2 regions of the Pseudoalteromonas sp. MIP2626 genome follow, and region 1 is predicted to be linked to the other one. Evidence: predicted binding sites of a transcription regulator. Region 1 holds the regulator's gene; the other holds the start of a gene.

Region 1 (4,194 bases):
TAGCGGTAGCGAATCAATCGAAAGCGGGTGCAAACGACGCGTTTCTGAATAACGGCGGATTAACGTTTGATCGTCGCTATCTAAATAAAATAACGTTGGTTTAGCAAAGTCGGGCAAGTACTCAAGAATATCGTTAAACTGCTGCTGATCTTTAGGCAGGTTACGCACGTCTATACTAACGGCTATTTTATCGTAGTTATCAGAGACACTGCGCACTAATGAAGGCAGCAAATTTACCGGAATATTATCTACACAATAGTAACCTAAATCTTCTACAACACGTAAAGCAACTGACTTACCAGAACCTGATCGGCCACTTATAATAATTAATTCCATTTACCACCCCTTTATTAGTAACTAGGATTGATCCAAAATAACTTGGTATAACGCTTCATCAGACTTTGCCGCACGCAATTGCTTACAAAACTCTTTATCGTTTAGTTTATCAGCTATTGTGGCTAGTGTTTTCAAGTGCTGCTGGTTATCGCCATCGGGCACTATAAGCGCAACAAAAATATCAACTGGACGATTATCAATTGCATCAAAATTAATAGCGGTTTCGCTTATTAAAATTAAGGCAAGAGGCTCTTGTGCCCCGCTCATACGGCCATGTGGAATTGCTATTCCTCGGCCAATACCGGTACTACCTAGCTTTTCTCTTGCCAATAAAGCAGTGAGAATATCTTGCTGAGGTAAATACGGCATTTTTTTATGCGCGAGTTCACTGATGAATTCTAAAATTCTTTTTTTACTATTAAAAAGGACCACAGCTTTGCTGCAGTCCTGGCATATAAGTGAGCTTAATTTCATAGTGTTAGTGTCGAGCAAACTTCTCTTTGTGTTTAATTACTTGACGATCGAGTTTGTCAATCAACGAGTCAATGGCAGCGTACATATCTTGGTGTTCGGTCGATGCAAATAGCTCAGCGCCACTTACAAAAATTGTTGCTTCAGCTTTTTGACTTAATTTTTCTACATCGAGAATAACATGCACATTAGTTATGTGATCTGAGTGTCTTTGCAGCTTTGCAAATTTATTATTTACATAGTCTCTTAATGAGTCTGTAATGTCTACATGACGACCAGTTAAGTTTAGTTGCATCAGCATTTTCCTCTTTGTTGTACGTCTTAAATCAAGCTTTTACGTTGATTCGACGGGGGAATAGCCAGAGATTCGCGATATTTTGCAATTGTCCGTCTAGCTACTTTAATTCCTTGCTCAGCCAATATATCTGCAATCTTGCTATCACTCAATGGTTTGGCTAAGTTTTCTGCAGCTATCAACTTTTTAATCAGGGCACGTATGGCAGTTGATGAACATTCGCCACCATTTTCGGTGCTTACATGGCTTGAAAAAAAGTACTTAAGCTCAAAAATGCCACGTGGAGTGTGCATATATTTTTGCGTAGTGACCCGTGAAATAGTCGACTCGTGCATTTCAACTATTTCGGCAACATCGTTTAATACCATAGGTTTCATGGCTTCTGGGCCATGTTCAAAAAACGCTTGTTGCTGCTTAACAATACAATTAGTTACTTTCAGGAGTGTTTCGTTTCTACTTTCTAGGCTTTTAATAAACCATTTAGCTTCTTGTAAGTGCGAGCGAATAAATTGGCTGTCACCGCTGGATTTTACTGTACGAGACATAGCCGCATATTGGCTGTTAACACGTATTTTTGGCATGCTATCTGGGTTTAGCTCTACCACCCAGCGGCCTTTTATTTTTTTAACAGACACGTCAGGTATAACGTATTCAGACTCTTCTCTGACAATAGTATCCGCAGGCTTAGGATTAAGCGTATGAATAAGTGTCATTATTTCTTTAAGCTCTTCTTCTTTGAGCTTAGTTTTTTTCATTAACGTACGATAGTCGCGAGCAGCGAGTAAATCGATATGATCAGTTAACACCATTTTTGTTTCGTTAATATAAGGGGTGTCTTTATCAAATTGATTTAATTGAATGCATAAGCATTCTTGCAAGCTGCGAGCTGCAATACCAACAGGATCAAATAATTGAATGCGCTTTAGCACTGCTTCTATTTCATCTAGTTCTACTTCGTGTTCGTCGTCAGTTTCTTGGTTAAAGCTTGCTAAAAGGTCTTCGCAACTGAGGGTTAAAATACCAGAGTCATCTACGGCTTCAACGATAGCTATGGCAATAGCTTCGTCGGTAGGGCTAAAAGGGGTGAGCTGTAATTGCCACATTAAGTATTCATGCAGGGTTTCGGTTGATGCACCTTGATAAATAGATTCATCTTCAGGCATTGGCCCTGATGAAGAGGCAGGCGCTGCGCTCATATATTCATCCCATGATACATCCATGGCCATGTCGTCGCTTATGGTGTCTTTATTTAGTGCTTCACCGCTATCTTGCTCATACTCGCTTGGGGTGTCGTCAGCAGAGGCGCTAACAGTAATGTCATCTGCTTTTTGCTCGTTTTTACCTGCTGATTCTTCCGTGTAATCTTGTTCATCAACTTCAAGTAATGGGTTGCTATCAAGTGCTTCTTGTATTTCTTGCTGGAGATCCAAGGTACTAAGCTGCAATAAGCGAATAGCCTGTTGCAGTTGCGGAGTCATTGTAAGTTGCTGGCCCATGCGCAGCTGTAATGATTGCCTCATTTATCTCTAACAATCCTTATAAATTGATATGATTAATCTTAGCAGATGCTTATAGTAATAACATAAATATTACAGTTTGAACTGCTCGCCTAAATAAACATCACGTACTGTTTTATCGTTTAATACAAATTCAGGAGTACCAGATGCAATTAGCTCCCCATGAGAAACAATGTAGGCTTTTTCACAAACATCAAGGGTTTCCCTTACATTGTGGTCGGTAATTAGTACGCCAATACCACGATTTTTAAGGTGTTCTATAATTTTTTTAATATCGAGTACTGAAATAGGATCCACGCCAGCAAAGGGCTCATCAAGCAATATAAATTTAGGATCTGCAGCTAAAGCACGTGCTATTTCTACGCGGCGACGTTCACCACCAGATAGCGCCATACCTAAGCTGTCGCGAATATGTTGCAGGCTAAATTCGTCCAATAAACTATTTAGGGTTTCTTCCCTGGCTTGTTTATTTAGTTGCTTACGCGTTTCTAAAATAGCCATTAAATTTTGATACACAGTGAGCTTTCTAAAAATAGAAGATTCTTGTGGTAAATAACCAATACCTAAACGAGCACGGCTGTGCATAGGAAGTAAGGTAATATCGTTATCATCAATTAATATTTTACCTTTGTCGCTAGGTACTAAGCCTACAATCATGTAAAAGGTAGTGGTTTTACCTGCGCCATTTGGGCCAAGTAAACCAACAATGCTACCAGCTTTTACTTCAAGTCCTACATTTTTAACAACTTCACGGCCTTTATAGCTTTTTGCTAATAGCTCTGCTTTTAATGTACTCATGGCTGACCTTTATTGAGTTTTTGTTCTTTTTTTACGTCTACAGGCACTAAAATAGTGTGTACCCGATCAGTTGAGTTTTCATCTTTTTCAGCACTTATAAGCTGTTGCTCTATATCGTAGGTGATGCTTTTAGCCGTAATTTTTTGCCCAGCTTGAGAAATGTTTGCATCTCCTACTAGGGTTAAAAAACGTTTCGCTACATCGTAACGTACTTCGTTAGCGCTGGCGCTCATGACAGTACCATCTGCTTGCTTTTCTTCAAAATATGCAGGACTGCCCGTGGCAATTAATAGTTGTTTATTATCGCCAAGTTCGTCGCGCTTATGTACTTCTAAACGATCGGCGGTGATACGACGATTACCGTGAATTATCTCGACGTTTTTCTCAAAAATACCAACGTTTTCTTTTAGTTGGCCTTCTTGGCGGTCAGCACTAATAGAAATTTGATTAGCTAATGGGGAAGTACTTTGCTCTGCCGCATTACTATTAAATACAAGTATAAGCGATGGAATAATAAGTATTTTTGCAAGGTTATTGGTCATAATATAGTGTTCGCGTATGGTTAATTAGTTTTATCACCTCGGTTGTTAAATTGGCTTCAAGGCCTTTACCGGTGATCTTTAAATTCGGTCCAGTTATAATAACGGGCTGTTCGCTGCGCATAGTGAGTAGCATTATATCTACTTGAATATTGTCGGCGGTAATTTTGTCTATCATTGCGCCATCAATTAAGTTTTGGGCAGTTACATTACCCTCTAAAATTAATTGTCTTTCATC
Region 2 (4,194 bases), on a different contig from region 1:
AACTGCCGGTTCAACATTGGGTTCTGGGTACATGGGTGCGTAGTAAGGGTCGTCTTGTACTACATCACTATTTTGTGTAGACACACAGCCACTTAACAATAAAGTACCCGCTGCAAATAATATAATATTGCGCATAATAACCTCTAAAATATTATAATTGCTGATTGATGTAGCTCATCATTTCATCAACTGCCGAAATTACTTTTGAGTTCATTTCGTAAACACGCTGGGTTTCTATTAGGTTTACCAACTCTTCGGTTACGTTTACGTTTGACGTTTCTAGTGAACCTTGAATAATAGTGCCTAGCCCATCAACCCCAGGGTTACCCTGCACCGGCGCGCCACTTACCGCAGTTTCGGTGTAAAGGTTTTGCCCTATAGGCTCAAGGCCCGACGGATTAATAAAGTCACTAATGGTAATTTGCCCAATAACCACGTTATCGGCCTGCCCTGCAACACGTACAGATACTTCACCGTCTTGCGATACGGTGATTGATTGCGCGTCATCGGGTACGTTCATTTCTGGCTGAACTACATAGCCCGCACCCGAGGTTACAACTCGTCCGTCACCATCGGTAGTAAATTGCCCGTTGCGCGAATAAGCAATATTGCCATCTGGCTGCAGTACTTCAAAAAAACCTGAACCAGAAATCATCCAATCTAGTGAATTTTCAGTGGTTAGCATATTACCTTGCGAAAAGTTTTTTTGGTTAGCTACCACTTTAGCACCAGCACCTAGCATTAAACCTGATGGCATTTCGGTATCTTGTGATGAGCGACCGCCTGGCTGATTAATGTTTTGGTATAGTAAATCTTCAAAAACGGCGCGGCTTTTTTTATAACCAACTGTACTGGCGTTGGCTAAGTTATTTGAAATAACCGAAATGTCGGTTTGTTGGGCGTCAAGCCCAGTTTTACTGATCCACAATGCTGGATTCATAATCGTGTCCTCATTTTAAAGTTAAACTATGCGCAACAGCTGATCTTGCGATTGATCTATTTCTTCTGCTGTTTTCATTAGCTTTACTTGTAATTCAAATTGGCGTTGATGGCTGATCATATCGACCATTTCGTGCACTGGATTAACATTCGACATTTCTAATGCGCCGCTTATCACTTGTACGTTAGCTGAGGTTTCAACCGTTTGATTTGGTTTTGGTCTAAATAAACCATCGTTACCTTTTTCAAGTGTTGAATTATTTGCCTCAACCACTTTTAAACGATCAACCTCTTCTAAAAAGTTAGCCGGCGCACCTTGTGGGCGTACTTGTATGGCACCGTCTTTACTAAATTCTATTTTTTCAATCGGGACTGGCAAAATAATAGGGCCGCCTTCGCCAATTACTTGACGACCACCGCTGGTGACTAACATGCCTTCGGCGGTAATATTAAGCGTACCTACTTTTGTATAAGCTTCGTTGCCGGAGGCGTCTTGTACACTCAGCCAGGCGTTATCGCTCATGGCAATGTCGAGCTCGCGACCGGTTTGCTGTATGCCACCCGATGTCATGTTTGAACCTGGGCGCTCTTCCATAGAAAACACCCGCGATGGCAAACCTTCACCAAACGCTTGCATAGATCGAGCTTGGGCAAAGTCGGCTTTAAAACCTGTAGTGTTTGCGTTCGCCAAATTATTGGCTTTAAGGGCAAGCCCCATTAAGCTTTGCTTAGCGCCAGACGCGGCAATGTAGACCATTTTATCCATAACATCGACTCACTTAAAAATCTCTGTAAGAACAAATGCAATATATGCGCCATTGTTAAATACAGCAGTAAAACTGCACCGCCAAGCAATGTGGTATACCGCCGGTAGCTGCAGAAATTATAGGGATGAGGTTCTAGGGGCTAGGTTCTAGGTTGATACCTGACGCCTCAAACCTGCTCTTATAAACAAAAAAGGCTGCAATTAAGCAGCCTTGAATATTCAAATTAATAAATTGTGCTTTATCTAATTTGCAGAATACTTTGCTGAATTGTTGAGTTAACTTCCAGCGCTCGCGAGTTTGCTTGGAAATTACGCTGTGCGCTAATCAAATCAACTAGTTCGTTAGTTAAGTTTACGTTTGACTGCTCAAGCGCTGATGAGTTGATATTACCTAATGTGCCAGAGCCTGGTTCACCAGCAATAGGCTCGCCTGACGCTATACTCGCTTTCCAACCTGTGCTGCCCACTTGTTGTAAACCTTGTGAGTTTGAAAAACGTACCATAGCCACTTGGCCTAAAAATGTAGAGTCGCCATTACTGTACGAAGCCACAACTTTACCATCGGCACCAATATCAATACCCGCTAAACGGCCAACCGTTGCACCGTCTTGCTCAAGTGCTTTTACTTCAAAGCGACTTGCGTATTGAGTAGGTATTTTATTAGCTGTACCGGTTTCATCACGCCAGTTAATTTCAACAGGCGCTGGGAAGGTAGCGCCATTGGTTAATAAGTCAGAAAGCCCCGCTGCACCACCGCCACCAGCTGCAATTGACAATGGATTAAAAGTATTACTTACGTTTGGCGTGCCGTCTGTACTTTGCGGTAAGCCACTTGAGTCAAACTTAAAAGTAGTCATAGGAGTGTACGGAGCTACTGTTTGTTCAACACCATTGGCACCAAAGGATTTACCATCAAGTGTTGAATGTACGTTCCATTGATTTTCATTACCGGGTACTGCAGGGTCACTTTTCACAAAAAATAGCTGCAATACATGTGGCTCACCGAGTGAGTCATACACGGTTGTTGAGGTTGATGAATTATAAGTTGCACTTTCGGTAGGGTTAAACGCAATTGTAGGTGCAATTGATCGTGAATCTAAATTAAATGAGCTATACACGCTTGAAGTAGCACGCGGCGATCCTGACGAGTCAGGTATTTGTAAAGCCGATGAAGTGCTTAAACTCACTGATGTAGTATCGCCTGTTGAAGGGTCAACCGGAAAGCCTTGTAAAAAGCTGCCATTTGCATCTACCACAAAGTTGTCTTTGTTTAACTTAAATGCGCCGGCACGTGTGTAAGTAAAATCTTGTGCGCCTAGGTCTTGGCTGGTTGCAAAGTAACCTTCACCGGTAATCGCTAAATCTAACGAGTTATTGGTAAACTGTAATGATCCTTGGTGAAATTGTTGTGCAACCATAGTCGTTTGCACGCCGTCACCATTTTTTGTTTTACCCGAACTAAATACCGACGATGCATACACGTCAGCAAATTCTGCGCGCGACTCTTTAAAACCTGTAGTATTTACGTTGGCTATATTATTTGCCGTAACGTTTAAATCTTTTTGTGCGGCAGCAAGGCCGGATAATGCAATATTGAAGCTCATAATTGACCTCTAAACTATTTAATTTTTAGCCCGCTGGCTAATGAATCTTTTACGCGATTTCTGCAACATCAGTCAGCCTAACCGCACCTTCTTTAGTGTTAATAATGATGCCATTTGCACCATTAATATTCACACTCTCAATATTTTTAAAGGTAGCAATTGGCAGGCTCGAAAACTCACCATTAGTACTCCCTTCGGCTTTAATTTTATATTCACCAGGGGGTAGGCGCTCACCCGCTTCGTTTTTACCATCCCATGCAAAACGCACTGCACCTGCTGGTTGCGAGCCTAAATCTATGGTTCTAACTAACTGCCCAGACTCATCTTCAATTCGTAGCTTTAAGCTTTCAACTGGCTTTTCGGCAACAACTGAGCCTCGTGCATCACCTGCTTCATTTAAGTCTAGCGTGTCGGACTCTAAAAGCGCCTGCTTGCCTACTAATGTAGATGCTTGCAGTGCTGAATTTGATGTCATTGATGCAGCTAAAGCTTCAAAGTTAGAGTTTAAATTTGAAATTCCCTCAGCCATAGTAAAGCTAGTCATTTGCGCAATCATCTGATCGTTATCAGCCGGTTTACTCGGATCTTGAAACGACAGTTGCTGCGTTAGTAATGAGAAAAAATCTTCTTGGGTTAACGCATCACTTTTGTCTTTACTGGCTGCTTGTTTTTCTTGCCACCGTAAAGAGTCTAAATAGGATGAAGATGTACTAATATCGTTACTCATAACCTACCCTCTGTTACCGCTGGCCTAGCAGCAGTGTTTTACTTAACATTTGCTTTGCTGCATCGGCAACTTGCACATTTGTTTGATACGAACGAGAGGCAGAAATCATGTTTGCCATCTCCTCAACAACATTAACGTTGGGTTTATAGATATAGCCA

The links. Region 1 encodes sigma-54, which starts transcription at its own class of promoters, with help from an activator protein. Its sites were predicted from a motif close to GTTGGCACGNNNNTNGNNT; they were not measured.
Region 2: the regulator sigma-54 is predicted to act here: its motif matches at 1,741-1,759, upstream of HC000_RS04930 (flagellar basal body rod protein FlgF).

The regions. Positions count from the first base shown of each region.
Region 1 is NZ_JAATTW010000003.1:137,619-141,812, forward strand. It holds gene rapZ (RNase adapter RapZ) at 1-336, opposite strand, end outside; gene ptsN (PTS IIA-like nitrogen regulatory protein PtsN) at 358-810, opposite strand; gene hpf (ribosome hibernation promoting factor) at 815-1,102, opposite strand; gene HC000_RS03440 (RNA polymerase factor sigma-54) at 1,129-2,622, opposite strand; gene lptB (LPS export ABC transporter ATP-binding protein) at 2,692-3,417, opposite strand; gene lptA (lipopolysaccharide transport periplasmic protein LptA) at 3,414-3,959, opposite strand; gene lptC (LPS export ABC transporter periplasmic protein LptC) at 3,949-4,194, opposite strand, start outside.
Region 2 is NZ_JAATTW010000005.1:55,486-59,679, reverse strand. It holds gene flgH (flagellar basal body L-ring protein FlgH) at 1-135, opposite strand, end outside; gene flgG (flagellar basal-body rod protein FlgG) at 152-940, opposite strand; gene HC000_RS04930 (flagellar basal body rod protein FlgF) at 962-1,705, opposite strand; gene flgE (flagellar hook protein FlgE) at 1,945-3,309, opposite strand; gene HC000_RS04920 (flagellar hook assembly protein FlgD) at 3,359-4,036, opposite strand; gene flgC (flagellar basal body rod protein FlgC) at 4,050-4,194, opposite strand, start outside.